3 regions of the Streptomyces sp. NPDC000229 genome follow, and region 3 is predicted to be linked to each of the others. Evidence: riboswitches for the same ligand, from Rfam matches in the RefSeq annotation. Region 3 holds a riboswitch; each other region holds the start of a gene.
What was found. A riboswitch is a leader RNA that binds a small molecule or an ion and turns the genes downstream of it on or off. The one in region 3 is predicted to bind cobalamin.
Positions count from the first base shown of each region.

Region 1: it holds a riboswitch for cobalamin, as region 3 does, so the genes downstream of both, ABT360_RS30925 (energy-coupling factor ABC transporter permease) here and cobN (cobaltochelatase subunit CobN) in region 3, are expected to answer to the same signal.
Region 2: it holds a riboswitch for cobalamin, as region 3 does, so the genes downstream of both, ABT360_RS22820 (ABC transporter substrate-binding protein) here and cobN (cobaltochelatase subunit CobN) in region 3, are expected to answer to the same signal.

Region 1 is NZ_JBEPEL010000096.1:7,958-18,231, reverse strand. It holds gene ABT360_RS30955 (DUF72 domain-containing protein) at 1-601, opposite strand, end outside; gene ABT360_RS30950 (N-formylglutamate amidohydrolase) at 658-1,458, shown strand; gene ABT360_RS30945 (hypothetical protein) at 1,804-2,034, opposite strand; gene dhaK (dihydroxyacetone kinase subunit DhaK) at 2,257-3,249, shown strand; gene dhaL (dihydroxyacetone kinase subunit DhaL) at 3,258-3,872, shown strand; gene dhaM (dihydroxyacetone kinase phosphoryl donor subunit DhaM) at 3,869-4,273, shown strand; cobalamin riboswitch at 4,339-4,572, shown strand; gene ABT360_RS30925 (energy-coupling factor ABC transporter permease) at 4,604-5,287, shown strand; gene ABT360_RS30920 (energy-coupling factor ABC transporter substrate-binding protein) at 5,284-5,676, shown strand; gene cbiQ (cobalt ECF transporter T component CbiQ) at 5,683-6,432, shown strand; gene ABT360_RS30910 (energy-coupling factor ABC transporter ATP-binding protein) at 6,429-7,274, shown strand; gene ABT360_RS30905 (hypothetical protein) at 7,343-8,359, shown strand; gene ABT360_RS30900 (hypothetical protein) at 8,362-9,540, opposite strand; gene ABT360_RS30895 (NADPH-dependent 2,4-dienoyl-CoA reductase) at 9,671-10,274, shown strand, end outside.
Region 2 is NZ_JBEPEL010000050.1:14,065-24,338, reverse strand. It holds gene ABT360_RS22845 (PadR family transcriptional regulator) at 1-275, opposite strand, end outside; gene ABT360_RS22840 (nuclear transport factor 2 family protein) at 373-801, shown strand; gene ABT360_RS22835 (hypothetical protein) at 1,367-2,152, opposite strand; gene ABT360_RS22830 (ABC transporter ATP-binding protein) at 2,344-3,144, opposite strand; gene ABT360_RS22825 (FecCD family ABC transporter permease) at 3,141-4,238, opposite strand; gene ABT360_RS22820 (ABC transporter substrate-binding protein) at 4,235-5,314, opposite strand; cobalamin riboswitch at 5,345-5,527, opposite strand; gene ABT360_RS22815 (GlxA family transcriptional regulator) at 5,518-6,489, opposite strand; gene ABT360_RS22810 (hypothetical protein) at 6,647-7,159, shown strand; gene ABT360_RS22805 (amidohydrolase family protein) at 7,232-8,635, opposite strand; gene ABT360_RS22800 (hypothetical protein) at 8,792-9,481, opposite strand; gene ABT360_RS22795 (diacylglycerol/lipid kinase family protein) at 9,838-10,274, opposite strand, start outside.
Region 3 is NZ_JBEPEL010000005.1:97,767-108,040, forward strand. It holds gene ABT360_RS05005 (hypothetical protein) at 1-303, shown strand, start outside; gene ABT360_RS05010 (precorrin-2 C(20)-methyltransferase) at 445-1,932, opposite strand; gene ABT360_RS05015 (precorrin-8X methylmutase) at 1,929-2,576, opposite strand; gene ABT360_RS05020 (cobalamin biosynthesis protein CobG) at 2,573-3,736, opposite strand; cobalamin riboswitch at 3,760-3,892, shown strand; gene cobN (cobaltochelatase subunit CobN) at 3,929-7,522, shown strand; gene ABT360_RS05030 (GNAT family N-acetyltransferase) at 7,519-8,208, shown strand; gene ABT360_RS05035 (SDR family oxidoreductase) at 8,233-9,099, shown strand; gene ABT360_RS05040 (hypothetical protein) at 9,105-9,290, opposite strand; gene ABT360_RS05045 (DUF418 domain-containing protein) at 9,420-10,274, shown strand, end outside.

The DNA.
Region 1 (10,274 bases), on a different contig from region 3:
GAGGTATGGAGGTGGGCAGGTCCTGCGCCATGTCCACCGCCACGGCCGCGGCGTCCAGGTCCCGCAGCAGGGCGGTGGTGTCGGGTCGCCGGTCCTCCCGCCACCAGCCGGGGTGCCGGAACTCGACGGCCATCGGCCAGTCGGCGGCGCGTTTCCGGGTGCGGTGGAGAACCGCCTCCGCCCGGGCACCCGGGGCGAACCAGGGCGGGAACTGGAACAGCAGGGTGCCGAGGCGGTCCGCGTCCCGCAACGGGCGCAGGGCGTCGCTGAAACGCTGCCACACCTCGTCGAGGAGCCCGGGGTCGCCGGTGTCATGGCCCCGCAGGTCGGCGGGCAGGGCGGCCGTCCGGGTCGGGTGGCCGGTGAGCAGCGAGAACGCCTTGACGTCGAAGCGGAAGCCGGCCGGTGTGCGTTCGGCCCACAGCAGGCTGTTGCGCACGCTGGGGAGCGCGTAGTACGTGGCGTCGACCTCCACCACGGGGAACTGTTCGGCGTAGTGCCGCAGCCGCCCCTCCGGGTCGCGTCGCCCCTGCGGGTACCACCCGCTGCCGACAAGTGCCTTGTCCGTCCAGGAACATGTACCGATCAGGATGTTGCCCATGCCGCCCCGCCTACCCCGGGGACGGGCTCCCGTGACGACGCACGACGAGGAACCAGATGACGGCCGACACCTCCGCCTCCTTCCTGCTCCACCCCGGCGCCCCGGACTCCCCCGTGATCCTGCACGTTCCGCACTCCGCCCGCGCGATACCCGCGGACGTGCGCACCGGGATCGTGCTGGACGACCGGGCGCTCGCGGCCGAGTTGGACCACATCACCGACGCGTACACGGAGCGGATCGCCACCGCGGCGGCGAGGGCCGCGCGGGTGACGCCCTGGCGGTTCGTCAACCGGCTGTCCCGCCTGGTGGTCGACCCGGAGCGGTTCCCCGACGACCGCGAGGAGATGCTGGCGGTGGGCATGGGCGCGGTCTACACCCGGACCACGCACCGTGCCGAGCTCCGCCCTGCGGACACCGACGTACAGCCCCTGATCGACCGTTACTTCCACCCGTACGCCCAGGCGATGACGGCGGCCGTGGCCGAGCGGCTCGAAACAACCGGGCGGGCCGTGGTCGTCGACGTCCATTCGTACCCGGCGGAGGCATTGCCGTACGAGCTCCACGGCGACGGGCCGCGTCCGCCGGTCTGTCTCGGCACCGACTCCTTCCACACGCCGGGCCCGCTGCTCGACGCGGCGCGGCAGGCGTTCGGGGGCTTCGGCGGCACGGCACTGGACACGCCGTTCTCGGGAACGTACGTGCCGCTGCGGTACTACGGCCGGGACCCGAGGGTCGGCGCGCTGATGGTGGAGATCCGCCGCGACCTGTACCTGGACGAGCGGGGAGCGCCTCGCGACGAGGGCGTCGAGGCGCTGGCGGGTGCGCTCGCCGGTCTCGTGGAGCGGATCTCCGGCTGACGCGGCGAACCGCCCGGGACGCCGCGCGTGTACGGCGGTGGTGTCCCGGCCGTGCCCGGCCGGACCTGCTGCCACCACCCGCCCGGGCGACCGGGGTCGCACAGCCGTGGTGCCGCCGTGACGCTGAGGTGAGGCGGCCGGACGGCCCGCGTGGGAAGGGAGCCGATGACCAGGGAGGTACCGAGCGCGGCATCGGCGTCGGGTCTCAGAGGCGGGCCGAGCCGGGTCGATCGGCTGGTCGACCGGTTCGTGGCCCTGGGCGGAGCCGTCGGGTGTGCCGGCAGGCCACCGGTGGTGAACGGCACGCCCGAGGGCGTGCCGCCCTCCGAGGGCCGCGCCGTGCGGTCAGCTGCCGAGACGGCCGCGCAAGAGCTGTTTGCCGAACTCGGCACCCTTGCGGCTGTCGGTCTGGGCCTTGCGGAACAGTTCGACCAGCTCCGTGTCGTTGTCCCGTTCCGCGTCCTTGATGTAGGTCTCCAGCCGCAGCGCGTTGCTCAGGCAGGACTCCACGTACCAGATCAGGTTGTAGTTCTTGTCCTTGGTACCCGTGACGTCGCCGGTTTCGTTGCTTGCCATGTTGACCGTCCTTCGAGAGGGGATGGCACTCGACCGACCGTAATCACATCGGCGTGGTCAGGCACGACGGGCCACCCCGCCCGAACCACAGTTCACGCCAACGGCTGCCACCGTGTGCGTGCCGCCGCGGCCGGGGCATCCCGGTGACACGACACCGGCCGGCATGGCAGGGTCGGCACCAGTCCCACCAGAACCACCCGACAAAGCTGCTGGGAGATACCGTTGAGAATGCTGATCAACGTACCCGAGACCGTCGTCGCCGACGCGCTGCGCGGGATCGCGGCCGCGCATCCCGAACTCACCGTGGACGTGGAGAACCGGGTCGTCGTACGGCGGGACGCTCCCGTGGCCGGGAAGGTGGCGCTGGTGTCGGGGGGCGGGTCCGGGCATGAACCGTTGCACGCCGGGTTCGTCGGGCCCGGGATGCTGGCGGCGGCCTGTCCGGGCGAGGTCTTCACGTCACCCGTTCCGGACCAGCTGGCGCGGGCGGCGGCCGCCGTGGACAGCGGCCGGGGGGTGCTGTTCGTCGTCAAGAACTACACCGGGGACGTGCTGAACTTCGAGATGGCGGCCGAGCTCGCCGAGGACGAGGGCGTACAGGTCGCCAAGGTCCTCGTGGACGACGACGTGGCGGTGACCGACAGTACGTTCACGGCGGGGCGGCGCGGGACCGGGGCCACGCTCTTCGTGGAGAAGATCGCCGGTGCGGCCGCCGAGGAGGGGGCGCCGCTGGAGCGGGTGGAGGCGATCGCCCGGCAGGTGAACGCGGGGTCGCGCAGTTTCGGCGTGGCGCTGAGCGCGTGCACCACGCCCGCGAAGGGCAGCCCGACGTTCGACCTGCCGCCGGGCGAGCTGGAGTTGGGCATCGGCATCCACGGGGAGCCGGGCCGGGAGCGGCGGCCCATGATGACCTCGGGGGAGATCGCCGACGTCGCGGTGGACGCCGTGCTGGAGGACCTGAGGCCGAGCGGCCCGGTGCTGGTGCTGGTGAACGGCATGGGGGCGACGCCGCTGCTGGAGCTGTACGGGTTCAATGCCGAGGTCCAGCGGGTGCTGGGCGAGCGGGGCGTCTCGGTGGCCCGTACGCTCGTCGGCAACTATGTGACGTCGCTCGACATGGCCGGCTGCTCGGTGACCCTGTGCCAGGTGGACGAGGAGCTGCTGCGACTGTGGGACGCGCCGGTGCGGACCGCCGCCCTGCGGTGGGGAATGTGAGGCCCGTGATGCTCGACGCGGAATTCTTCCGGCGCTGGATGACCGGGGCCGCGGCCGCCGTGGACCGGGAGGCGGACCGGCTGACCGAGCTCGACTCGGCGATCGGTGACGCCGACCACGGCGCCAATCTGCAACGCGGTTTCGCCGCGGTGGTCAAGGCCCTGGAGGGCGAAGCGGCCATGACACCGGGGGCCGTCCTCATGCTCGCGGGCCGGCAGCTGATCTCGACGGTCGGCGGCGCTTCGGGACCCTTGTACGGGACGCTGCTGCGACGCACCGGCAAGGCGCTGGGCGACGCCGCCGAGGTGGCGCCCGTGCAGCTGGCCGAGGCGCTGCGGGTGGGCGTGTCCGCGGTGGCGCAGCTCGGCGGGGCGAAGGCGGGCGACAAGACGATGCTGGACGCGCTGGAGCCGGCCGTCGAGGCGCTGGCCGAATCGCTCGGCGAGTCGTTCGCGGCGGCGGCGGAGGCCGCGGACCAGGGCGCCCTCGCGACCGTGCCGATGCAGGCGCGCAAGGGCAGGGCCAGCTATCTCGGTGAGCGCAGCGTGGGGCACCAGGACCCGGGCGCGACGTCCTCGGCCCTGCTGATCGCCGCCCTGGCCGAGGCGGAGGGGGCGCGGTGACCGCGAAGGTGGGCATCGTGCTGGTCTCGCACAGCGCGGAGGTCGCGTCCTCCGTCGCCGAGCTGGCCGAGGGCCTCGCGGGCGGCGGGGGCACCGCGCCGGTCGTGGCGGCGGGCGGCACTCCGGACGGCGGGCTGGGCACCAGCGCGGAGCTGATCACCGAGGCGGCGACGGCCGTCGACGGCGGGGCGGGCGTGGCCGTGCTGGTGGATCTGGGCAGCGCCGTCCTGACCGTGAAGGCCCTGCTCGCGGAGGGCGACGAACTCCCCGAGGGCACGCGCCTGGTGGACGCGCCGTTCGTGGAGGGTGCGGTGGCGGCGGTGGTCACCGCGTCGGCGGGCGGCGACCTGGACGCGGTGGTGACGGCCGCGTCGGAGGCGTACGGCTACCGCAAGGAGTGACGGCGTCCGGGGAGGGAGCCGGTGCCCGCACCGGTGCGCGGGTTGTGATGTACCTGGTCAACGCACTACTGTCGCAGGGCCTTGGTGTACGGGAAACCGGTGCGGTACCGGTGCGGCCCTCGCCACTGTGATCGGGAAGTCCGGCTCCACTCCCGGGGAATCCACCCCTGGAAGCCACTGGAACGCCGCGGGAGACCGCGGTGTCCGGGAAGGCGGAGTCGCGGCGGCACGTCGTCCGGGGGGATACTCCCGGACCCCCTCCCGTCAGCCAGGAGACCGGCCAGGGCGCGTTGTCCATCCACGAGGTGCTGGAGAGGGTCTCCCTACATCATGCATATCGCCGAGGGCTATCTGCCCCCCGCGCACGCGGTCGCCTGGACCGTCGCCGCCGCTCCGTTCGTCGCCCATGGCGTCCGTGCCCTGACCCGCGAGGTCAAGGCCAATCCCGAATCGACTCTCCTGCTCGGCGCGTCCGGTGCCTTCACCTTTGTCCTGTCCGCCCTGAAAATCCCTTCGGTGACGGGCAGTTGCTCGCACCCCACCGGCACCGGCCTGGGCGCCATCCTTTTCCGGCCGCCGATCATGGCGGTCCTGGGCACCATCACCCTGCTCTTCCAGGCGCTGCTGCTGGCGCACGGCGGCCTGACGACGCTGGGCGCGAACGCGTTCTCGATGGCCATCGTCGGTCCGTGGGCCGGCTTCGGGGTGTACTGGCTGCTGCGCCGCTTCGACGTGCCGCTGATGGTGAGCGTGTTCTTCGGGGCGTTCGTGGCGGACCTGTCGACGTACTGCGTCACCAGCGTGCAGCTGGCGCTGGCGTTCCCGGACCCGGGCAGCGGTGTCGTCGGTTCGCTGGCGAAGTTCGGCGGGATCTTCGCGGTCACGCAGATCCCGCTGGCGGTCAGCGAGGGCCTGCTGACCGTGTTGGTGATGCGGCTGCTGATGCAGTCCAGCAAGGGCGATCTGGCCCGGCTCGGTGTCGTGTCCGTGAAGAAGGAGGCCGTGGCCCGATGAGCCGTAACGCCAGGATCAATACGCTGCTGCTGCTCGTCGTGGTCGCGCTCGCCGTCCTCCCGCTCGCGCTGGGGATGGGCGACCACAAGGAGGAGCCGTTCACGGGCGCCGACGCGCAGGCCGAGACGGCCATCACCGAACTGAAGCCGGACTACGAGCCGTGGTTCAGCCCGCTGTACGAGCCGCCGTCCGGGGAGGTCGAGTCGGCGCTGTTCGCCCTTCAGGCAGCCATCGGCGCGGGCGTGCTGGCGTACTACTTCGGCCTGCGGCGCGGGCGCCGGCAGGGTGAGGCGCGGGCGCGCGCCGGGGCGCCGGGCGGGGACGTCCCGGGCACGGAGCCCTCGGAGGCGGAGCCTTCGGGCGCCGACGCCCCCCGGGCCTCCGCCTAGCCGCCGGTGCTGCCGATCGACGCGGCGGCGCACAGCAGCCGCTGGCGCCGCCGTCATCCGTGCGAGAAGGCCGCCCTGGGCTTCGGTCTGACGGCGCTGGCCGTGTGCCTGCCGCCCTGGCCGGGGGCCGTGCTCGTCGCCGCAGCGACGCTCGTGGTGCTGCTCGGCCCGGCCCGGGTCGCGCCGCGGCAGCTGTGGCGGGCGTGGCGCATCCCGCTCGGCTTCTGTGTGACGGGCGCGGTACCGCTGTTGTTCCAGGTCGGCGGGGCGGGCGGGTTCGTCACGCTCGCGCCGGACGGGCCGGCGCACGCCGGGCAGTTGCTGCTGCGTACGTCGGCGGCCTCGCTCGGCGTGCTGCTGTTCGCCTTCACCACACCGGTGTCCGACGTGCTGCCGAGGCTGGTGCGGGCGGGGGTGCCGGCGCCGGTGGTCGACGTGGCGCTCGTCATGTACCGGATCAGCTTCCTGCTGCTGGACGCGGTCCGGCGGATCCGGGAGGCGCAGGCGGCGCGGCTCGGGCTGACGAGCCGGGCGGCCACCTGGCGCTCCCTGGCGGGCCTGGGCGCGACGGCGTTCGTGCGCGCCTTCGACCGGGCGGCGCGGCTCCAGACGGGGCTGGCCGGGCGCGGTTACGACGGCACGCTGCGGGTGCTGGTGCCCCACGTGGCGGTCAGCCGGCGGTTCCTGGGCGCGACGGCCGCGCTGCTCGCGGGGCTCGTCGCCCTCACCTTCGTACTCGAAAGGCTCCTGCCATGAATGCTCCCGCCGTCGTGGAACTCGTCGGTGCGGGATACGCCTACGAGGACGGCCCCGCGGTGCTGCGGGGCGTCGACTTCGCCGTGCCCGAGAGGCGGTCCATCGCGCTGCTCGGCCGCAACGGCAGCGGCAAGACGACCATGCTCCGGCTGCTGAGCGGCGGTCTCAGGTGCGCGAGCGGCCGGTTGCGGCTGGAGGGGCGGGACGTGTCGTACGACAGGGCGGGGCTGACCCGCCTGCGGACGACGGTGCAGTTGGTGGTGCAGGACCCGGACGACCAGCTGTTCGCGGCGTCGGTGGGGCAGGACGTGTCGTTCGGGCCGATGAACCTGGGGCTGTCGGAGACGGAGGTGCGCGAACGGGTGCGCGAGGCCCTGGAGGCGCTGGACATCGCGGCGCTGGAGGACCGGCCGACCCACCTGTTGTCGTACGGTCAGCGCAAGCGGGCCGCGATCGCGGGCGCGGTCGCCATGCGCCCCCGGGTCCTCATCCTCGACGAGCCGACGGCCGGCCTCGATCCGCACGGCCAGGAGCGGCTGTTGGCGGTGCTGGACCGGCTGCGTGCCTCCGGGACGACGGTCGTGATGGCCACGCACGACGTGGACCTGGCCCTCCGCTGGGCCGACGACGCCGCGGTCCTCACCCCCGACGGACTGCGCACCGGACCGGTCGCCGGCCTCCTGGCCGACCAGGCTCTCCTGGACGCGGCCCGCCTGCGCCGCCCGTGGGGCATGGCGGTGGCCCGGGTCCTGCGGGACCGGGGCCTGCTGGGGGCTCAGGAGGCGGGGCCACGCACCCCTGAGGAGCTGGAGGAGTGGGCGTCGGCGGTTCGGGGGGCGTAGAGCCGGTGCGGGCGGCCGGCGAGTAGGGTCGCACCGTACGTGTGTGGTGATGCGACGGGGCGGGGACGATGCGGCGCTGGGTCAAGGTCTCGGTGGCGGCTGCGGTGGTCCTGGGCGTGGGCGGCTACGTCGCCGAGCCCTACGCGCAGGACTGGCTGCTCGCTCGTGATGCGTGTGACGGGACCCTTCCGCCGGACGCGCTGGAACAGCTCACGCCCGAGGACGCGCACCTGCGCGACGAGACATCCCACCTGCACGAAGGGCTCGGCTCGTACTCGTGCCGCCTCACCGCCGAGGAGGCCGAGGACGGCACGGGGGACGACGGGCGGCTGGTCGTCGGTATGGAGGCCTACACCCGTCGGGACGACCAGGACCGGGAGTTCATGAGCATTTTCCCGGAGGAGGGGTTTTCGCCACAGGCCTCGCTGCCCGAGGGGCTGCCCGGGTTCATCGACAAGTACCACGACATCAACTTCCTCCTGCCCTGCCCGGATCTCGGCAAGGACGCCGAGGGCAGGCAGCGCAAGCTTCTGGTGCGGATGTCGCTGGGCCGGGAGGCCAACCACGGTGCGCCCGGCGCCGCGTACCGGATGGCCGTGGCGCTCGCGAACGGGGCGTCCGACAGGCTCGGTTGTGGCGCCGAGCCGCTCAGGGCGCCGGCCGGTGACGCCGTACCGCCCGACCCCGAGCGCGACGCGGAGACCGTGCCGCTGTCGGAGGCGAAGGACACGGCGTGCGGGTGGATGGCCGGGGCCGGGCTGCCGCAGGATCAGGGGCTGCGGGTCGCGGCGGCGGTGAACGACGCCGCCCCCACGGGGCGCTGCGACCTGACGGACAGGGACGGCAAATCGGCGCTCTCCCTGGTCGCCTGGTACGGCGACTGGAGCAACCGCCTCACGTCCAGGGACGGCGTCCCGCGCTCCCTGACGGCCACCGCCCGCTGCGACGGCGAGGCCGCCGGCTACGCGCTCGGCACGTCGGACGACATTCCGGGCGTCGGTGAGGCCGTACAGCGGCGGCTGCTCAAGGAGTTCGCCGAGGACCAGGTGCGTCGGCGCGGGTGCTCCGGGCTCCGGTTCTTCTGACGTCACGCCCTCATCCACAGGGCGCGGACGTACGCGTCGTCCACCAGCTGCCGCATCGCGCGGGCGCGCCGCGCCGGTACGCCGCGTTCCTCCGCCCACCGGTCCAGCACGGTGAACAGCTGGCGGCGTCCGTCCGTCAGGTCGCCCCGTACCGGACCCGTGACCGGCCGGTCGGCGATGTCGCCCATGGGCGGGCGGGTGTCCAGTTGCCGGGGCGCGGGCCGGAACGTGCCGCGGGTGTGCTCGCGCACGGACCGGTCGAAAGCGGCGAGGTCGGGGATCGTTCCGTCCAGGGCGTACCGGGCGCGGTACTTCATCAGATCGCCCACGCGCTCCACCAGACGCCTCAGGTCGATGTCCGTCCGGTTCGTGGCGGCCGCGTCGGGCTCTTCGCGGGAAGCGCGGCGGGCGGCGGGGTCGCCGCCCCGGGCGGTCAGCCGCTCCAGGTAGTGGGCGAAGTAGGCGCGCTCGGCGTCGTAGAGGACGGCGAATGCCTCCGGGTCCTTGGCGAGTTCGGCGACCAGGTCCTTCACGTCGGCATGCGCGTCCGCCGCGGCTTCGGTGTACTCGAAAGCGGCGTGCGCTTCGCGCGGGGCGAGGAAGCGGCCGAGCCAGACGTGGCCCTCCTGGTCGGGCAGGCTCTGCTCGGGCGGTACGGCGGGGCCGGACGCGTCGTCGTGGTACACCGAGTCGTCGCGCGCCGCGTCCGCGATGTACTCGGCCACCATCCGGGCCACACCGGGCGCGAGGCCCGCGGGGAGGTCGATGCCGTCGAGGGATGCGGCCACCGCGTAGGCCGCGCGGGCCTGTGCCATGGTGTGCGGCTTGCCGGGGCCGGAGGAGCGGGTGGCGGCTTCCACCACGCGGCCCAGGACGCGGGCGCCGTCGCCGCACAGCCGCTCGTGGACGAGCAGCTTCCGCACGGAGCCGAGGCGGGCCAGGTCGTCACCCGGGTCGAGGGCCCTGGTGGCGGCCGCCGGGTCGTCGGCGAGGGCGCGGGTCGACGCGGGCAGCGGCCGGCAGGGCGGCTGGGCGTCGGAACGGGTCAGAGGTATCACCAGCGCCGCCGCCAGCACCACCCCGGCGGCGATCCCGGAGACGAGGAGCCGGCGCCTCCCCGGCCGACGGAACCCGCCGGTCCAGCTCCGGGCCCCGACGCCTTCGCTTCCCCCATCACGCATCCCGGCAGCCTAGCGAAGCGGTTGCCGAGCACGTTACGCACCTCACGCCCGAGACTTATGCAACTTGTTGCACAAGGGCCCGGCATCGTCTACAACTGGGGCGACGACATCGCGCGAGGAGGCGCCCCCCATGACTGCGACCCAGGCCCCGGCCCCGTACCCGCACCTGCTCCAGCCCCTGGACCTGGGGTTCACCACCCTGCCCAACCGGGTGCTCATGGGGTCCATGCACGTCGGGCTGGAGGAGGCCGAGAACGGCTTCGCGCGCATGGCCGCCTTCTACGCGGAGCGCGCCCGCGGCGGCGTCGGGCTGATCGTCACCGGCGGCATCGCCCCGAACGAGGCGGGCAGGCCGTACGAGGGCGGGGCCAAGCTGACCACCGAGGAGGAGGCCGCGAAGCACCGCGTCGTGACGGACGCCGTGCACGCGGCCGGCGGGCGGATCGCGATGCAGATCCTCCACTTCGGGCGGTACGCCTACCACCGCGACCTGGTCGCGCCGAGCCCGCTCCAGGCGCCGATCAGCCCCTTCGTACCGAACGAGCTCACCGACGCCGAGGTCGAGCAGACGATCGAGGACTATGTGCGGGCGGCGGAACTGGCGAGGTCGGCCGGGTACGACGGCGTCGAGATCATGGGCTCCGAGGGCTACCTGATCAACGAGTTCATCGCCGCCGCGACCAACCGGCGCGAGGACCGGTGGGGCGGGTCGTACGAGAACCGCGTCCGCTTCC
Region 2 (10,274 bases), on a different contig from region 3:
ATGAACGAGGGCTTCGACGCCGCCGCGGCGAACGTCTCCAACTCGGCGCGACCTGCCTCGGTGACCCGGAACAGGCGCTTGTTGGGCCGGGACTCCTGGACCACTTGCCGGCCCGCGACGAGCCCTTCCTTCTCCAGCTTGGTGAGCTCGGCGTACAGCTGCTGCGGCAGCGCGTGCCAGAAGTTGGCGACGCCGATGTCGAACGCCTTCGCCAACTGGTACCCGCTGTACTCGCCGTCCAGCAGCGCCGCCAGCACGGCATGCCGCAAGGCCATCGAGGCGACCCCCTTTCCTTTCCTCGCCCTTCGCCGGCATCATACTCAAAAAAATGACTAGTCATGTTCTTGAGTAGCAGGAGGGGTCGTGGAGGCCTTGGACAAGACCGCCGATGATTTCCGCGCGGCGGTGGAGAAGCGGGATCTCGCTGCACTGGACGACCTGTTCACCGAGGACATCCGCCTCTACAGCCCGGTCAAGTTCACCCCCTTCGAGGGCAAGCCGATGGTGCTGGGACTCTTCGGCGTCCTGATGCGCACCTTCGAGGACCTCCGCTACGTCGGACACTTCGAGGGCGCCGCCGAGACCACCGGCGACGGCCGGGAAGCCCCGGCGGCCGTCCTGCCCTTCCGTGCCACCGTGGGCGGCAAGCAGATCCACGGCACCGACCTTCTCCACTTCGACGGGACGGGCCGGATCAAGGAGTTCACCGTGATGGTCCGTCCTCAGTCCGCCGTGCAGGCCCTTGGGGAGGCGGTACTCGCCGGGCTGGTCGCCGACGGCCTCGTCCCGCCGACGGGCTGACCGGTTCCGCGCACGGCTCACCGGGATCAGCCGGGCGGTTGGAGGGGGTCCTGGCCGTAGCGTCCGCGGTTCGCCGGCGGACGCGGACCGCATCCGGCTGGGCGTATCGCGCGGAAACGCGTCATCGGGCGTGGGCGCCGGACTCCAACGCTGCAACAGGTACACCGGCACACCGTCGCCCGGACATGGGCGTCCGCGCCGACCATCCCCAACACCACCACCCCCGGTCCCGCCGCCGATGTCCCGTGCGCCCCCAGGCCTCCCCGCCAACGACGACCACCGCGCGGCCATTGCCGGGCGAGCGTACGCCCGTACCACTGCCGCGGGCGGGGGCGGGGGCGGGGGCGGGGGCGGTGAGGGAAACCGTTGTGCCGTCCTGTGTTCGGCCACGCGGACGCGGGGGGTGCGCAGCCCTTCGTCGACCCCGGGAACCGCATCTCGTACGCGTCGGTGTTTCAGCGAGCCGACGGCGTCCTCATACCTACCGTCGGCCCGGGCCACACCATGCAGGCGCCCCGGCGGCCCGGGCTGCCGGGACGGGCCGCATGGTGCCGGGTGCGGAGGTTCAGCTGGCCGGTGCCTGGTACAGGCCGCGGCCCGCACGGCGGGCGCGGGAGGTTGCCACGAGCCGGTCGAGGGTGCTGCGTACGGTGTTGATGGCACCGGTGGAGTCGTCGCGGCCGAGCTCCTTGGCGACGTCCCGGGCTCGCAGGGGCGTGTCGCCGTTGCGGGCGAGGACGGCGGCGACCTGATCGGTCAGGCCACTGGTGCTGTCGCCGGCGGGGGAGGAGTCCTTGGCCGCCGGCTTCTTGGCCGCCGGCTTCTTGGCGGTCTCGGCCTTCGCGGTCTTGCTGCTCTTCGTGCTCTTCGTCGCCTTGGCCGGGGTGGCCTTCTTGGCCGGTCGGGTCTTGGCCGCCGACTTGGCGGGCTTCTTGGCGGTGCTCTTCCGCCCAGCGGCAGTGGTGCGGGGTGCGCGCTGCGCGGGAACGTCCTCCGCTGCCTCCGGCTCCGGCTCCGGGTCCTGCGCCGGCTCCTGCTCGGTCTCCTGCGCCGGCTCCTGCCCGGGGGTTGCGGCCTCGGGCGCCTCTTCCGGCGCGGGCTCAGGAGCCGCGGCAGTGGTGGGCGGTACTTCCCCCGCCCCGGCCGGTGTTTCGGTGCGCGGTGCCGGGACCGCCGCGGTGGTGAGGGCCTGCAGCGCGGTCAGCGCGCCGCGGACGGACTCAAGACGTTCGGTGACGGCCGCGAGGTCCTTCTCCAGCGCCTGCTGGTGTTGTTCGAGTTGGGGGAGCTCTTCCCTCAGCAGTGCGGTGGTCGCTTCGATGTTGTCTGCTGCGGTGGCCGGGATGGGCACGTGTCCTCCTACGGGGTTTGTGGCGTTGTGAAGGATGGGACTGTGTTGCAGAGTACGGCTGTGGCGTTGTGTCAAGCAAACAGGCGGTGTCCGTCGCTTTGCGTCCCAACGCGACGGACACGACCCGTTATTGTTCCCTTCCCTGCCAACTGTTGTGCCACGTACGGTCGTTGTGACCGGCGCCCCTGCGATCAGGCGCCGCCCGCCACCATCGGGACGTCACCAGGGAGGAAGGTGACGTGCGGCGCTCCGGTGCGGGGATGGACGATGACCTCCCCCGCCACGCCGTACACCTCCGAGAGCAGTCGCTCGGTGAGCACCTCGTGCGGCGGGCCCGAGGCCGCGACCTCGCCGTCACGCAGGACGTAGAGGCGGTCGCAGTAGTAAGCGGCCAGGTTGAGGTCGTGCAGCGCGACCAGGACCGTGGCGGGCAGGCGGCGCAGCACGCCGAGTACATCCAGCTGGTGGCGTACGTCGAGATGATTGGTCGGCTCGTCCAGTACCAGCAGTGACGGCTGTTGGGCGAGGGCCCGGGCGATCAGTACGCGCTGCCGCTCACCGCCGGAGAGCCGGTCGAAGGGACGGTCCGCCAGCTCCGCCGCGTCGACCGACGCCAGGGACGACTCGATGAGCCGTGCGTCCTCGGCGTTGTCGCCGTCGAGCAGCCGCTTGTGCGGTGTGCGACCCATGGCCACCACTTCCCGCACGGTGAGGTCGAAGTCGGCGCCCGGTTCCTGCACGACGACCGCCATGGTCCGGGCCAGTCGGCGCACGGGCAGCGACCAGACGTCGTCGCCGTCGACACGTACGCTCCCCGCGTCGGGGCGCAGGACCCGGTACACGGCCCGCAGGAGGCTGGACTTGCCGCTCCCGTTGGGACCCACGAGCCCGATCACCTCGCCGGACTCGGCGGTCAGGGAGACCTCGCGTACCAGATGACGGGCCCCGGCGGTCAGCCCGAGACCCTCGACGGAGAGGTGATGTGCGGTCATGCCACTCCTCGGTCGGTGGTCCGCCGGGCGTCCCGGCGCATCAGCCACAGGAAGAACGGGCCGCCGCACAACGCGGTCAGGACGCCGACGGGAATCTCCAACGGCGCCGCGATCGTACGGGCGGCGATATCGGCCCAGATGAGGAAGACCGCTCCGGCCAGGGCAGCTGTCGGCAGCACCCGGCGATGGTCGCCTCCGACGAAGAGGCGGACGATGTGCGGCAGCATCAGCCCGACGAACCCGATCGGTCCGGTCGCCGCGACGAGGACACCGGTGACGAGGGACAGCACGACGAACATCCGGGCCCGGAAGCGGGCCACGTCCAGTCCCATGGTCGTGGCGGCCTCCTCGCCCGCCAACAGCAGGTTCAACGACCGCGCCTGCACCAGCAGCACACCGATGCCCACCAGCAGTGCGGCCGCCGGCAACCACAGCGTGGCCCACCGCACGCCGCCGAGGCCGCCGAGGGTCCAGGCGAGCACCTCGCGCGCCTGGTTGCCCCGGTCGGCGGTCAGCAACAACAGGTCCGTCGCCGCGGTGAGCACCGCGGCGACCGCCACCCCCGCCAGCACCAGCCGGACAGAGGTGATCCGCCCACCGGCCCGGGCCGTGGTGTAGACGAGCAGCAGCGTCAGCAGGGCCCCGGCGAACGCGGCCACCGACAGGGTCACGGCACCGAAGAGGCCGACGCCCCCGACGATCACGGCGACGGCGCCCAGTGACGCGCCCGAGGACACACCGAGCAGATACGGCTCCGCGAGCGGATTGCGCACCAGGGCCTGCATGGCCGTGCCCACGACGGCGAGACCCGCTCCGGTCACCGCTCCGAGCAGCACGCGCGGTGCACGTACGTCGAGGATGATCGTCTCGCGTGCGCGGGACCAGGCCGGCTCCGGCCAGTCGGCTCCCAGCCCGTGCGACACGATGCCCCACACCTGACCGGGCGGCACGTGCACCGAGCCGATGGCCAGCCCGGCCGTGACGGACACCAGGAGAAGCGCGCCGAGCAGGACCAGCGTCAGTTGGTATGTCCGTCCGTGCGGCGGCCGGACTGTGCGGTTCGAAGTGCTGCTGTGAGGACCGAGGTCCTTCACCGGAAGCGCTCCGGGTGCAGCCCGCGGGCGAGGTCCTCGACCGCGTACGGCGCCCGTACGCCGACCAGCGTCGCGGTGAGCGGCAGCACGACGAACCGCTTGTTCCTGATGGCGGGCACATCGGCCAGGGCGGGCTGGGAGAGCAGGAACTTCTTCTTCTGCTCCACGCTCCCGGCACCGCGGTAGTCATAGATCGCGATCACCTCGGGCCGGCGGGCGACCACCTGCTCCCACGACACGTCGCCGAAGACGTCGTCCAGGTCCGAGAAGACGTTGCGGCCGCCGGCCAGCCTGATGACCTCCGTACCCAGACTCTTCCCACCCGCGGTGAACGCGGACTTGTCACCGCTGTCGTACACGAACACCGGCACCGGCGCTGCGCCCCTGACCGCCTCGCCGGCCCTGCGGACGCGGTCCCGAAGACCGGCCACCACCGTGTCGGCCCGCTCCGGCACGCCGAAGATCCTGCCGATGGTGCGGATCTCGTCGTAGGTGTCCGTCATGGACACCTGCTTCTTGCCGCAGTACTCGCGGTTGAGATAGGTGTCGATGCCCGCGTCGGCGAACGCCTTGCGGGACCGCCCCTCGTTCTCGGCGAACGCGCTTCCGTAGCCGCCGTACACGAGGTCGGGCTCGGCCTCCAGGACGGTCTCGAAGGACGGCTCCTTGTCGGCCAGCTCCGGGACGGCCGCGAAGTCCTTCTGGTACGCGGGCAGGACGGCCGAGTCGGGGAAGGCGGTGCCGACCATCCTGTTCCGCAGCCCGAGAGCGAGCATCAGTTCGGCGGGGTGCTGGTGGATGGTGACCACGCGGGAGGGCGGTTCGTCGTACGTCGTACGGGTGCCGCAGTTGTCGATCGTGACCGGGAAGCCCTTCGCGGACGTGGCCGCGGGCCCTCGGCCGTCGTCGGGTTCGTCCTTGGTGCCGCAGCCGCTCAGCAGGGCGGCCGTCAGAGCCGCGGACAGGGCCACGGTGAGTGTCCGCCGCGGCAGGACGTGGCGCCGGGCGGCATGGCGCCGAGTGCCGGGCGGCCGGGACGGGAGGGGAGAAAAGGGACGGTGGATGCCGTCGTACACGTAAAGCCTCCTGGGGAGTCCGCGCTCCTCGGAACGGGCCCGCGACAGGCCAGTGTCCTGACTCCCGGATCGACGTTCCCCCTGGCCTTCCCACGCTGCGCGCGGTGGCGTCCTCGAAGGTTCCACTCCCCGGTCACAGTGGCGGGACCGTGCCGGAATCGCACCGGCTTCCTGTCTCCCGTCGCGGTGATGACCAGCTGATACTACGTCTCCTGGGTCCCGGGCGGTCGCCGGGTCTGGGCGGCCCGGTAGCGGGACGGCGAAATCCCGTACCGGCCGGTGAACGCCTGCCGCAGTGACTCCGCGGTGCCGAATCCGCAGCGGGCGGCCACGCTCGCCATCGGCAGGGTCGTCGACGCGAGGAGTTGGGCGGCGGCCTCGGTGCGGGCCAGGCGGACGAACCGGCCCGGTGCCTGCCCGAGGTGTTCGGTGAACAGCCGCGTGAGGTGACGCGTGGTCACCCCCGCCCGTTCGGCCAGCGCCGCGGCGCCGAGATCGTGGTCCGGGTGGGCGGTGATGTATTCGACGAGCGTGCGGACCAACGGGTCGCGGGGCGGCGGAGCGGCGGTGAACAGGCTCATCTGCGCCTGGTTGCCGGGTCGTTGCAGGTACACCACGAGGTCCCGGGCCACCTGGCGGGCCAGTTCGGGGCCGTGGTCCTCCTCGATGAACGCGAGGGTGAGATCCAGTGCGCTGGTGATGCCCGCCGCCGTGTACACGTTGCCGTCGCGTACGAAGATGGGCGTGGGGTCCAGGATGACCTCCGGGTGACGGGCGGCGAGCAGTGGTGCGAATCGCCAGTGCGTCGTGGCGCGCCGTCCGTCGAGCAGCCCGGCGGCGGCCAGAACGCCCGCTCCCGTGCATACGGAGGCCACGCGCCGGCTCTCCTTGGCCAGCCGCCGTACGTGTCCCACGAGCCGGGCGTCGCAGGCTGCGCGCTCGAATCCGGCACCGCCCGAGACGATCAACGTGTCGAGCGGTCCGACGAGCCGTTCCAGGGACTGCTGAGTCCCCAGGCTCAGCCCCGAGTCGCAGACGATCGCGCCGCCGCCCGGGCCCACCACGCTCACCCGGTACGGAAGGGCCGGCGCACCGACCCGGTTGGCCATGGCCAGGCTCGTGGTCACACACGCGATGTCCAGCAGCTCGGCCGACTCGTAACCGACCACCACCATGAGCCGTTCCGACGTGAGCCGATCCCCCATGGGGCGACCCTATGCCGGAAGGACCGGTACCCCAAGGTCGCGGACATCGTTTGCGCCGCCCCGTACGCCCGGCAGCGACCTGCCGGACAGTGGAGCCGGGACCGCCCCTTCACCCTCGGGAGACGCCATGACGATCGACTCCACGCGCGACGACCGCGACGACCGCGACGACGGCACGCGCACGACGCCCACGCCCCCGGACACCCCGCGGAGCACGGCAGGGGCCGTGCGTGTCCGGGGCGTCCTGGGCGTCCTGGGGCACCGGTGGCCCACCCTGCTGGCCCTCGCCCTGGCGGTCGCGACCTTCGTCGACGGCCTGCCGCCCCTGGAGCTCCTGGCCGGGCTCCTCATCGTCATGCCGCTGTGCTACCTGCTCTTCGGATCGCTGCGCGGAGAACTGCGCCGACCCGGCATCCTCCTCGTGCAGATCGTGGGGCTCGTCGGCTTCGGAGTCGTGGCACTGACAGCGGTGGCCGTCGACGACACGCTCGGCCGCTATCTCCTGGCCGCGGGCTGGCTGGGCCACGCCGTCTGGGACTTCGTCCACCACCGGACCGGCAGGGTGGTCCCCCGGGCGTGGTCCGAGTGGTGCTGTGTCGTCGACGCATCCGGCGCCCTGGCGATGGTCCTGCTGGCCTGACGCCCCCCGGTCAGGGACCTGAGCCGACGGCCTGAGCCCGCCCCCGCGAACGCACCGGGTTCGCCGGACCGTTCAGGCGGTGTCACGGACGTGGGCGGCCGCGATTTCCGCTTCGCGGACGACGGTGTCCGTGTCCACGTCCAGGAGCGTGCCGTGTGCCTTGCGCATCCGGCCGTCCACGAAGACGTGACTGACGTTGGGCGGCTGACCGTTGAGCACGATCTGACCGATCCAGTCGAATCGTGGCGCGAAGTTGAGGGTGCCCGGGTCCAGGACGACCACGTCCGCACACTTGCCGGGGGTGAGGGAGCCTATGCGGTCCGCCATGCCGACGCACTCGGCGCCACCGAGGGTCGCCATCCGCAGCACGGCGGGGATCGTGGGATGCACCTCGGGATCCTGATGCACTGCCCGCTGGAGCCCCACGGCCGCCTTCATGACGCTGAACATGTCGGACGTGTCATTGGTTCCCCCGTCATGGCCGAGCCCCACCTTCACGCCGTGCGCGTGCAGAGCGGGCAGCCGGATGACGCCCGAGGCCAGCCGCATGTTGCTCAGCGGGCAGTGGGCCACGCGGACCTGATGTTCGGCGGCCAGCGCGATCTCGTCGTCCGTCAGGTGGATCGCGTGGTTCATCAGCAGGTCCGGTCCGAGGGCTCCAGCCAGGCGCAGCGCTCCAATCGGGTCGTCCCCGCGGTCGGTGCGGTGCTCCAGGACATGGGAGTTGAGCATCACCCCGAGGTCACGGGCGAGCTCACCGAACCGGCGCAGCCGGTCCACGGTCGCCATCCCGGCGTGGGTCGAGACCTGGGCCGACGCCAGCGGCAGCGGGTCCAGCAACTCCTTCTTCACCCGTGGGACGAGGTCGGCGTTCGCGGTGGTCTGCATCATCGCGTACACGAATCTCAGCCCGGAGTCGTCCAGCGCCCTGATGTAGTGCTCACTGGTCTCGTACGGGATGGGGTGCACCCAGTCCACGACGGTCGTGACGCCCGCCTGGAGCGCGTCCAGGGCGGCGAGGCGGACGAAGCGGTACATGTCCTGGGCGTCGATCCGGGCGAGTGTCGCGCTGTTGCAGGAGGCCAGCCAGCCGTACAGGTCCTGACCGCCGCATCCGCCCCGGATGCTGGACTGCCACAGGTGGTTGTGGATGTCCACGAACCCCGGCAGGACGATCCGGCCGCTCACGTCCACCACCCGTTCCCCCGGCCGTGCCCGCAGCCGCCTCCCCACGGCGGCGATTCTGCCGCGCCGCATCAGCACGTCGGCGTGGCGCAGGATGCCCAACGGCCCCTCGCCCACCTGCGGGTCCATGGTGAGGAGCAGTTCGGCCCCGCGGAGCAGGGTGGGTCTCGACCGTTCCGGTCCGTCGTCAGGTCGGGATCTGTCGCCGGGCGGCGGAGCGCCCATGGCGAGGGGGATGCTGCTCAGGCCGGCGAGCACGCGGCGCCGGCTCGGTTCGGGCGACTCCGTCATGAGGTGTGTATCCCGCGGGACTCACCCGCAGGCAAGCTGCAATTCCGGCCAACGATATGGAAATTCCATTCCACGTGCCCTTGGTCGCCGCCCAGGAGTCTCGAACCTTCTTCGCACGCCCTGTCGCTTCGGTCAGCGGGGTACGGCGGGGCCGCGTCACTTCATGGTGTTGAGGTGCAGCCATGCGCTGAGCGCTGCGTGCAGTTCCACGACGTCCCGGTGCCGCAGGCTCTCCCCGGCACGGCCCACATGGAGGCGTACGTCGTCGGCGGTGACCGTGTAACCGACGGCCATACGGGGCGGGGAACTGACGGCCGAGCCGTCGGCCAGGACGCGCCGCAACGCGGCCACCCGTCGCGGGAGCCGGGTCGTGGGCTGACTACTGACCAGCCGGTTGAGACGCCGGGGCAGGAACGGTGCGCCGATCGACGTGTAGAAACCGTTGATCGCCTCTTCGAGACTGTCATGCGACTGGGCGGGCGCGACCTCGCCGAACGCCCGGAAGAGCACCGGCCAGCGGTGCTCGATGTCGTAGGACTTGCCAGGGACGGGCTCCGGTGCCGGCTCCTCCAGATCCAGCTGGACGCACGCCCCCGGAATCAACTCGTCCGAGTAACCCTTGGCCAGGTAGCGGGAGTAGAGGCCCCGCAAGTGCACCACCTGCCGGTGAACGGGGTTCTCACGGACCGGCCTGTCGGGCCGGGAGGCCCGGCCCACGGCGCCGTACGCGCCGTGGGCGAGGTGAAGCCGCCCGGAATCCGTGACCACCGCTGTCACGTGCCGACTGCCGTTCCCCAGCCGGAATCCCACCACCGTGAGCATCGCCGCCCCTTCTCGCTTCAGCACGCGACCGACGCTACCCGCAGCCCCGCCCCGGCGGGGGCCGATACGACCGAACCACCCCCGTCGGCACAAGGCGTACCGATTCGCCTGCGCGGCACAGCGCGGACAACGGCGACAGCGCAGACGACGGGGACGACGGGGACGGCGGGGACGGCGGGGACGGCGGGGACGGCGGGGACGGCGGGGACTACGGGCACAGCGGTGACAGCGGGGGACAGAGCGAATCGCTGACCGCTGACCGCTGACCGCTGACCACCTGACCGCTGAGCGGTGACCGCCGGCCGCGCGCAGCGGCCTTCCGGCCCGCACCCTGCCGGCGCCGGGCGGGCACCACCCGGCAGGCGGGCACGTGCCGCCGGTTACCAGGGCCGGCCGGATCCGCCGGCCGGGCGGCGGGTGACCGCCGTGCGGCCCACCGCGGCGGCGAGCTTGCGCAGACGGCGCCAGTCGAGGGGAGGCTGGACCTGGGGGACTCCCGGCCGCAGCCGGGGCACCCGGACGCGCAGCGCCCGTGGCGCGATGTGGCAGCGGACGGGCGCGGGCAGGACGAAGGCCTCACCGTCGATGCCGACGTCGATGGCCGGACGGTCGGCCTCCACGACCACCTCGCGGGCCGTCAGCACCGTCAATGCGCCGGCCTCCGGGTCCAGCAGGAGCCCGGCGGCCTCCGCCGCGCTGTCCACCCGGATGCCCAGGACGCCGAGCACACCGGAGTCCAGGCGCTCACGGCGGCCCAACCCGGCCGGATCGTCCCTGCGGTAGGGGTTGTTGCTCACCAGCACCGCCTGAGGGTCGG
Region 3 (10,274 bases):
TGCACGTTCAACGAGCCGAAGCTCGGGGAGGCGTACCTCGGGGCGTTCCGCCAGGTCTCGGACTCGTTGGACAACTGCTCCGGCTCGGACGCCACGCAGAGCATGACGTGGACCGACACCGTCGGTTCGACCGACTCGCTCGGCGCCTCCGTCACCGCGGGCGGCAAGATCGCGGGCATAGTGGACCTGAGTGTGACGGCGACTCACAGCCACAGTTGGGGGCACTACTACTGGTTCTTCCCGGACACGATCACCGGGCCGGCCGAGAAGGCACGGAGGGCAGGAGCAACGCGGTGGTGGTGAAAGAGCCGCAAGAGGACGGACGCGGAGAAGCGGTCCTGTTCCGCCGACGCGGACCACCGGGGCCGGGCGTTCGTACAGCGGCGCTGAGGGGAGGCACGCGCGGGGGCCGGCGCCGTGCGGGGCGCCGGCCCAGGGGCGGGATCAGCCCTCCGGGTACCTCCGGGGCGTCCAGGCCACCGTGTCGCCGTCGCCCCTTCGGACCGCCTGGGTCTGGGAGGAGCCGATGAGCAGGAGGGTGCGCATGTCCACCTCCGCCGGGTCCAGGTCCGCAAGGGGCAGGACGCGGACGGATTCCTCCGGGCCGCCCACGTCGCGGGCGACGACCACCGGGGTGTCCGGGGCGCGGTGCTCCAGGAGGAGTTCGCGGGCCTTGGCGACCTGCCAGGTGCGGCTGGCGGAGCCCGGGTTGTAGAGGGCGAGGACCAGGTCGGCGGCGGCCGCGGCGGCGAGGCGCCCGGCGATGACGTCCCAGGGCTTGAGGCGGTCCGACAGGGAGATCGTCGCGTAGTCGTGGCCCAGCGGGGCGCCCGCCTTCGCGGCGGCGGCGTTCGCGGCGGTCACGCCCGGCAGGACGCGGACCGGGACGTCCAGGTACGGGTCCTGCGAGGCGACCTCCAGGACCGCCGTGGCCATGGCGAACACGCCCGGGTCGCCGCCCGACACCACCGCCACCCGGCGCCCGCGCCGGGCGAGGTCCAGGGCGAACTCGGCGCGCTCCGACTCGACCTTGTTGTCGGAGCCGTGCCGCTCCTGCCCGGGGCGCACCGGGACGCGGTCCAGGTACGTGGTGTAGCCCACCAGGTCGGTCGCCGAGGCGAGCGCACCGCGCGTCTCGGGCGTGAGCCACAGCGGCCCCGCCGGGCCGGTGCCGACGACCACGACCTCGCCCCGGTCGGGCGCGGCCGGCGCGGCGTCGATCCGGGACGGGAGCACCGCCACGGAGAAGTACGGCACCGACTCGGGGTCGACGTCCGCGAGGGCACCCGTGCGTTCGCCGGCCATCGTGGCCCGCTCCACGTAGTGCGCGTCCTGAAGGCGCCCGGCCCGTTCCAGGGCGCGCCGCACGGTCGGGAAGGTGCGGCCGAGCTTCATCACGACCGCCGAGTCGGTGGCCGCCAGACGGGCCGTCAGCTCCTCCTCCGGCAGGGTGCCGGGGATGATCGTCAGGATCTCCTCCGCCTCGCACAGCGGCTTGCCCAGGCGGGCCGCCGACGCGCTGACCGAGGTGACGCCCGGGATGACCTCGGTGTCGTACCGGTGTGCCAGCCGCTTGTGCATGTGCTGGTACGAGCCGTAGAAGAGCGGGTCGCCCTCGGCGAGGACGGCCACCGTGCGGCCCGCGTCCAGGTGCGCGGCCAGCCGTGCGGAGGCCTCCTCGTAGAAGTCGTTGAGCGCGCCCCGGTAGCCGCCCGGGTGGTCGGTCGTCTCGACCGTCAGCGGGTACATCAGGCGCTCTTCGACGTGGTCCTCGCGGATGTGCTCGGCCGCGATCGAGCGGGCGATCGAGCGGCCGTGCCGCGCCGAGTGGTACGCGATGACGTCGGCGGCCGCGATGGCCCTCACCGCCGCCACGGTCATCAGGTTCGGGTCGCCGGGGCCGAGGCCCACGCCGTACAGCTTGCCGCTCATGCCTGGATCTCCGCCTCGTGGGCGATCGCGTTGATCGCCGCCGCTGCCATGGCGCTGCCGCCCCGCCGCCCGCGCACCACCAGGTGCTCCAGGCCCGGGAACGCCGCCAGCGCGTCCTTGGACTCGGCCGCCCCGATGAACCCGACCGGTATGCCGATCACCGCCGCCGGGCGCGGCGCGCCCGCCTCGATCATCTCCAGGAGCCGGAACAGCGCGGTCGGGGCGTTGCCCACCGCGACGACCGCCCCTTCGAGCCGGTCGCGCCACAGTTCCAGCGCGGCGGCGCTGCGCGTGGTGCCGAGTTCGGCGGCGAGCGCCGGGACGGACGGGTCGGAGAGCGTGCAGATCACGTCGTTGTCCGCGGGCAGCCGCTTGCGGGTGACGCCGCTGGCGACCATCTGCGCGTCGCACAGGATCGGCGCGCCGGCGCGCAGCGCCTCGCGGGCGCGGGCCACCACGTCCGGCGTGTACGCCAGGTCGTGGACGAGGTCGACCATGCCGCAGGCGTGGATCATCCGCACGGCGACCTGGCTGACGTCGGCCGGCAGGTCCGCGAGATCCGCTTCGGCGCGGATCGTGGCAAAGGACTGGCGGTAGATCTCCGCCCCGTCCTTCTCGTAGTCGAACACTCTGCTCTCGCTCATCTCGTCGATCCTTGTACGGTCATCTGGTAGGCGCCTTCGGCGGTCGCCACCATGTCGGTCCACGTGCCCTGCGGGTGGCCGCAGCGGCGGGCGCACCCCGACCAGTGGACGGGCAGCGCACCCTCGCGGGGCCGTGCGTCGGCCCGTACGTCGGACAGGGACTTGGCGCAGCCGGGGCGGCCGGTGCACGCGGTGACGCCGATCCAGGGGGAGTCGGTACGGGTGAGGAACCCGGCCTCGCCGAGGGCGCGCAGCCGCTCCTCGGCCGAGGCCCGGTCGGCGAAGCGCGGCAGCACGAAGCCGCGCCAGGGCGTGACCCGTACCTCCTCGGCGGGCAGCAGCGCCCGGAACTGCGCCGAGGTCACCCGGCCGAGGCGGGCCAGGACGGAGACCGTGTCGTCGCCGATCACGCCGGGCGGGGGTGGCCCGCTCGGGGCGCGCACGGAGTCCGGTACGGGCTCCGCCGCGATGGCCGCGCGCCGCAGGTGTCCCGTCACGTCCACGTCCTGCCCCGGCGGCAGCTCCCGTACCCGCCACGCGCCCGTGCCCGCCTCCCGGGCGGCCGCGAGGAACGCCTCCGCCGCCGCGAGCGCGGCGCGGGGCGCGTCGGCGGCGGCCACGCGGTACGTCCGGTCCGCGACCCGCAGCAGTGGCCCGTCCGCGGCTGCGAGCAACGTCACATCGGGGGACAGGGCCGCCACGTCGCCCCGGCCGTCGTCCACCGCGAAGAGGAAGCGGCCGGACAGTTCGGGCGTCCAGTCCTCGGCGCACAGGAGCTCGTCCAGGCGCGCGGCCCAGGCCTGCACGTCCGGCCCGGCGAGCGGTGAGACGACCATGTTCCTTACGCGTTCGTGGCGTTCGGAGGGGAGGAGGCCCGCCTCGCGCAGCACGTCGGCCAGCCCGAGCCCGCAGCCTTCACCGAGTCCCCGCAGTTCGAGGTTGCCGCGCGAGGTGAGGGAGAGGTGTCCGTCGCCCAGGCGGTCCGACGCGTCGGCGAGCAGCAGCACTTGACGCGGCGTCAGCACCCCGGTGGGGAGGCGGAGGCGGGCCAGGGCGCCGTCGTCGGCCCGGTGCAGCCGGAGCGCACCCGGGCAGGCGTCACCGCGGTCCCGTATGTGCGCTTCGCCCCGGTCCTGGGGCTTTGGTGAGCTGGGCGGCATGGCGGCGAGCATACGCGCAGCCTCTACTATGCAGACGGCACAGGGTCCCAGGGCCCTAGGGAGGAAGCCCGGTGCGATTCCGGCGCGGTCCCGCCACTGTGAGCCGAACCCGACAGGTCCGGTAAGTCAGGAACTCCCGCCGTCCTACGAACACCCGGGGCGCGGACACCCCGAGGAAGGCCTGCGCACGCCATGATCCTGCTGTTGTCGCACTCCGACACGGACCTGCTGAGCGCCCGCGCGGCCGGCGGCCCCGTGGAGTACCGGTTCGCCAACCCCGCCCGGCTCCCCCTCGAAGACCTGGACGCCCTCCTCGACGGCGCCGACCTCGTCGTCGTACGCCTCCTCGGCGGCATCCGCGCCTGGGAGGAAGGCCTCCAGGCCCTCCGCGCCACCGGCAAGCCGCTCGTCGTCCTCACCGGCGAACAGGCGCCCGACGCCCAGCTGATGGAGACCTCCACCGTCCCGATCGGCATCGCGGCCGAGGCACACGCCTACCTCGCCCACGGCGGACCGGGCAACCTGGAACAACTCGCCCGTTTCCTCTCCGACACCGTCCTGCTCACCGGCCACGGCTTCGAGCCCCCGGCCGCCGCCCCCACCTGGGGCCCCCTGGAGCGGACCGCGCGGAGCACCACCGGCCCGACGGTCGCCGTGCTCTACTACCGCGCCCACCACATGAGCGGGAACACCGCCTTCATCCACACCCTGTGCGACGCCATCGAGGAGGCGGGGGCGCAGGCCCTCCCCCTGTACGTGGCGTCCCTCCGCGCCCCCGAGCCGGAGCTCCTGGACAGCCTGCGGACGGCCGACGCGGTCATCACCACCGTCCTCGCGGCCGGCGGCACCAAGCCCGCCGAGGCCCAGGCGGGCGGCGACGACGAGTCCTGGGACGCGGGCGCCCTCGCCGCCCTCGACGTACCGATCCTCCAGGCCCTGTGCCTGACCGGCTCGCGCTCCGCGTGGGAGGAGAACGACGAGGGGCTCTCGCCGCTCGACGCCGCCAGCCAGGTCGCCGTCCCCGAGTTCGACGGCCGGCTCATCACCGTGCCGTTCTCCTTCAAGGAGATCGACGCCGACGGCCTGCCCGCGTACGTCGCCGACACCGAGCGCGCCGCCCGCGTCGCCGGGATCGCCGTACGCCACGCCCGGCTGCGCCACATCCCGAACGCCGACAAGCGCCTCGCGCTGGTCCTGTCCGCGTACCCGACCAAGCACTCCCGCATCGGCAACGCCGTCGGCCTCGACACCCCCGCCTCCGCCGTGGCGCTGCTGCGCCGACTGCGGGAGGAGGGGTACGACTTCGGCGACGAGGCCGTGCCGGGCCTGGCGTCCGGGGACGGCGACGAGCTGATCTACGCCCTCATCGAGGCGGGCGGCCACGACCAGGACTGGCTCACCGAGGAGCAACTGGCCAGGAACCCGGTCCGCATCCCGGCCGCCGACTACAAGCGCTGGTACGCCACGCTCCCCGAGGAGCTGCGCGAGAACGTGGAGCAGCACTGGGGCCCGCCGCCCGGCGAGATGTTCCTGGACCGCTCCCGCAACCCGGAGGGCGACATCGTCCTCGCCGCCCTCCGGCGCGGGAACCTGCTGATCCTGATCCAGCCCCCGCGCGGCTTCGGCGAGAACCCGATCGCGATCTACCACGACCCCGATCTGCCGCCCTCGCACCACTACCTGGCCGCCTACCGCTGGATCGCCGCCCGCGCCGAGGACGGCGGCTTCGGCGCCGACGCCATGGTCCACCTCGGCAAGCACGGCAACCTGGAGTGGCTGCCCGGCAAGAACGCCGGCCTGTCCGCCGCGTGCGGCCCCGACGCCGCCCTCGGCGACATCCCGCTGATCTACCCGTTCCTGGTCAACGACCCGGGCGAGGGCACCCAGGCCAAGCGCCGCGTCCACGCCACCCTCGTCGACCACCTGGTGCCGCCGATGGCCCGCGCCGAGTCGTACGGCGACATCACCCGTCTGGAGCAGCTGCTCGACGAGTACGCGCAGATCTCCTCCATGGACCCGTCCAAGCTGCCGGCCATCCGCGCCCAGATCTGGACGCTGATCCAGGCCGCCAAGCTCGACCACGACCTGGGCCTGGAGGACCGGCCGGACGACGACGGGTTCGACGACTTCCTGCTCCACGTCGACGGCTGGCTCTGCGAGGTCAAGGACGCCCAGATCCGCGACGGCCTGCATGTCCTCGGTGGCGCCCCCACCGGCCCCGAGCGCGTCAACCTGGTCCTGTCCATCCTCCGCGCCCGGCAAATCTGGGGCGGTACGCAGTCGCTGCCCGGCCTCCGCGAGGCCCTCGGGCTGGACGAGTCCGCCGCGACCCGTACCACCGCCGACGAGGCGGAGGCCAAGGCCCGCGCCCTGGTCGAGGCGATGGAGGCCGCCGACTGGAACCCGGCCGCCGTCGCCACCGTCGCCGAGGGTCACGGCGAGCAGGTGGCCGCGATCCTCGACTTCGCCGCCCGCCAGGTCGTCCCGCGCCTCACCGCCACCACCGACGAGCTCGACAACGCCGTCCACGCCCTGAACGGCGGCTTCGTCCCGGCAGGCCCCTCGGGCTCGCCGCTGCGCGGCCTGGTCAACGTCCTGCCGACCGGCCGCAACTTCTACTCCGTCGACCCCAAGGCCGTCCCCTCCCGCCTCGCCTGGGAGACCGGCCAGGCCCTCGCCGACTCCCTCCTGGAGCGGTACCGCACCGACAACGGCGAATGGCCCACCTCCGTCGGCCTGTCCCTGTGGGGCACCAGCGCCATGCGCACCGCCGGTGACGACGTCGCCGAGGCGCTCGCCCTCCTCGGCATCCGCCCCGTCTGGGACGACGCCTCGCGCCGCGTCACCGGCCTGGAGCCCATCCCGCTCGCCGAGCTGGGCCGTCCGCGCATCGACGTCACGCTGCGCATCTCGGGTTTCTTCCGCGACGCGTTCCCGCACACCATCGGGCTCCTGGACGACGCCGTACGCCTCGCCGCCTCCCTCGACGAGCCCGACACCGACAACTACGTACGGGCCCACGCGCAGGCCGACCTCGCCGAGCACGGCGACGAACGCCGCGCCACCACCCGGATCTTCGGCTCCCGGCCGGGCACGTACGGCGCGGGCATCCTCCAGCTGATCGACTCGCGCGACTGGCGCACGGACGCGGACCTCGCCGAGGTGTACACGGTGTGGGGCGGTTACGCGTACGGGCGCGGCCTCGAAGGCAAGCCCGCCCGCACCGAGATGGAGACGGCGTACAAGCGCATCGCGGTGGCGGCGAAGAACACCGACACCCGCGAGCACGACATCGCCGACTCGGACGACTACTTCCAGTACCACGGCGGCATGGTCGCCACCGTCCGCGCGCTCAAGGGCACGGCTCCCGAGGCGTACATCGGCGACTCGACCCGCCCCGAGACGGTCCGCACCCGCACCCTCGTCGAGGAGACCTCCCGCGTCTTCCGCGCCCGTGTGGTCAACCCGCGCTGGATCGAGGCGATGCGCCGCCACGGCTACAAGGGCGCGTTCGAGCTGGCCGCGACCGTCGACTACCTCTTCGGGTACGACGCCACCACCGGTGTCGTCGCCGACTGGATGTACGACAAGCTCACCGAGACGTACGTCCTGGACCCGGAGAACAAGGCCTTCCTCCAGGAGGCCAACCCGTGGGCCCTGCACGGCATCGCCGAGCGGCTGCTGGAGGCGGAGTCGCGCGGCATGTGGGAGAAGCCCGACCCGCAGGTGCTGGAGGCGCTGCGGCAGGTGTACCTGGAGACCGAGGGCGACCTGGAGGACAAGTGACCCTCACGGTGGGCGGCGAGGACAAGGAACTGTCCGCGCGCCTCGACAGGGAGCTGACGGCCTTCAACCAGGCCGCCACCGGTGCCTCGGACGAGGCCGAGCTGTCGGTGCGGGCCACCGACGACGACGGCGAGATCATCGGCGGCCTCACCGGCTGGACGTGGGGCGGGCTCGGTGGCGTCAGCATGCTGTGGGTCCGCGACGACCAGCGCGGTACCGGGCTCGGGACGAAGCTGATGCGCGCGGCGGAGGACGAGGCCCGGCGGCGCGGCTGCGACCGCATGATCGTGTCGTCGTTCTCGTTCCAGGCGCCGCCCTTCTACCGGCGCCTGGGGTACGTCGAGACCGGCCGCTCCGAGGGCATCCCCGGCGGGAACGTGGACGTCCACTTCTCCAAGTCGCTGGAGCCGTCCGCCACGGCGGCCTTCCAGCTGGCCGTGCTGCTGGACTACCCGGCCGACGCGCCGGCGGACGCCCAGGCGTACGAGGAGAAGGCGCTGTCCCTGCTCCCGCGTCACGGCGGGCGGCTGGAGCGGCGGCTGCGCACGGCCGACGGGCTGTCGGAGGTCCACCTGCTGAGGTTCCCGTCCGAGGACGCCTACCGCGCCTACCTGGCCGACCCGGACCGTACGCCGGACGGGCGCGTCACCGCGCGGGTGCTGGAGGTCACCGAGGTGTACGGCTGAGCGAGCCGAGGCAGACTCGGCCGTATGTCATCCGTGATCGCTGTGACCGGGGCGAGCGGCCGTGTCGGCGGCCGTGTCGCCCGCCGCCTCGCCGACCAGGGCCTGAAGACCAGGCTGCTGGGCCGTGACCCGGCCCGGCTGCCGGACCTGCCGGGCGCGGTGAGGGCCGCGCCCGCGCCGTACGGGGACGGAGAGGCGATGCGCCGCGCCCTGGACGGCGCCGACACGCTGTTCCTGGTGTCCGCGCACGAGAGCCCCGACCGGATCCAGGAGCACCGCACGGCGATCGACGCGGCGCTGGCGGCGGGTGTCGGGCGGATCGTGTACGTGTCGTTCCTGGGCGCCGCGCCCCAGGCGACGTTCACCTTCGCGCGCGACCACTGGCACACCGAGCGGTACATCGAGGCGCAGGACGTGCCCCACACGTTCCTTCGGGACAGCTGGTACCTCGCGGGGTTCGCGGCGATGGCCGGCGAGGACGGCGTCATCCGCGGCCCGGGGGGCGACGGGCGGGTCGCGGCGGTCGCCCACGAGGACATCGCGGACGTGGCGTCGGCCGTGCTGCTCGGCGGCGGGGAGCACGACGGCGCCACCTACGACGTCACCGGCGAGCAGGCGCTCACCCTCGCGGAGGCGGCGGAGGAGCTGTCGCGCGCGTCCGGCCGCCCGGTCCGCTACGTCCCCGAGACCCGTGCGGAGGCCTATGCCTCACGCGAAGGGTACGGTGCCGACCACTGGGAGGTCACCGGCTGGGTCACCTCCTACGAGGCGATCGCGGCGGGCGAGATGGGCACGGTCGCCGACACGGTCCGCCGCCTGGCCGGCCACGCCCCCATGACACTGCGCGAGTACCTCGCGGCCCACCCGCGCTCCTATGCCCATCTGGTGTGACGGCTTCAGTCCTCACCGAGGACGATGTTCCCCTCGCCCGGGGTGCCTTGGGTCTCGGCGTCGGCAACGGCCGGCTGGTACATGCGGATACGGCCCCGGAGCTCGCGGCTCGTTCCGAGGGGCGTTTCAAGGGCGGTCGTGACCCGCTTCTTCGGCCCGTCGCTTCTGGTGGGGACTGGTTGCGTGTTCATACAGTCCGAGTACCCGCCCAACAAGGACGAAACGGACGCGTGTCGGGCGCCGTGCTACATCGTTCGATGGAGCGCCGGTTCGTCTGCGCTCATGACGTTTTCGGCGTGGGCCGCCGGGACGCTGGAGGCATGACCGAGACCCTTGGCGCTCCCGTACGGACCACGACGCAACGCCTCGCCCTCCTCGACGTGCTGCGCGGGGTGGCGATCCTCGGGACGCTCATGACGAACGTATGGGTGTTCACCGGGCCGGGGGCCGAGTGGGGTGTGCTGCAGGGATCGCTGGCGGAGACGTCGTTCGGGTCGTTCCCGGGCGCCGCCGAGAGTGTGTTCCGGATGCTGGCGGACGGGAAGTTCCTGTCGATGCTGACGATCCTGTTCGGGGTCGGGCTGGCGATCCAGTACGGCTCGGCGGCCCGGCGCGGGCAGCCGTGGCCGGGGCGCTACAAGTGGAGGGCGCTGTTCCTGTTCGCGGAGGGGACCGTGCACTTCGTGCTGGTCTTCGCGTGGGACGTGCTGATGGGGTACGCCGTGACCGCGCTGCTCGTCGCCTGGCTGCTGACCCGCTCGGAGCGGGCGTGGCGGCGGGTGATGTGGTGGGCGGCCGGGCTGCACCTGACGGTGATCGGGCTGCTGACGGCCGCCCTGGCGTCGGCCTCGTCGCCGGGCGGCGGCGTCTCGCGGCAGGTCGTCGACCTGTACGCGCACGGGAGCTGGGCGGAGCAGATCGCCTTCCGGCTCGAGAACGCGATCGCGCTGCGCATGGAGCCGGTCCTGACGTTCTGCCTGCTGCTGTTCCTCTTCCTGCTGGGCGTACGGCTCTTCCGGGCGGGCGCTTTCGGGACGGACGGGGCGGCGCGGCGGATCCGGGCGCGGATGCTGGCGTGGGGACTGGGGCTGGGCGTCCCGCTGAACGTGGCGGTGGCGCTGGGCGGTTCGGACCTCTTCCTGCTGGGGCGGTACGGGGCGGCGCCGTTGATGGCG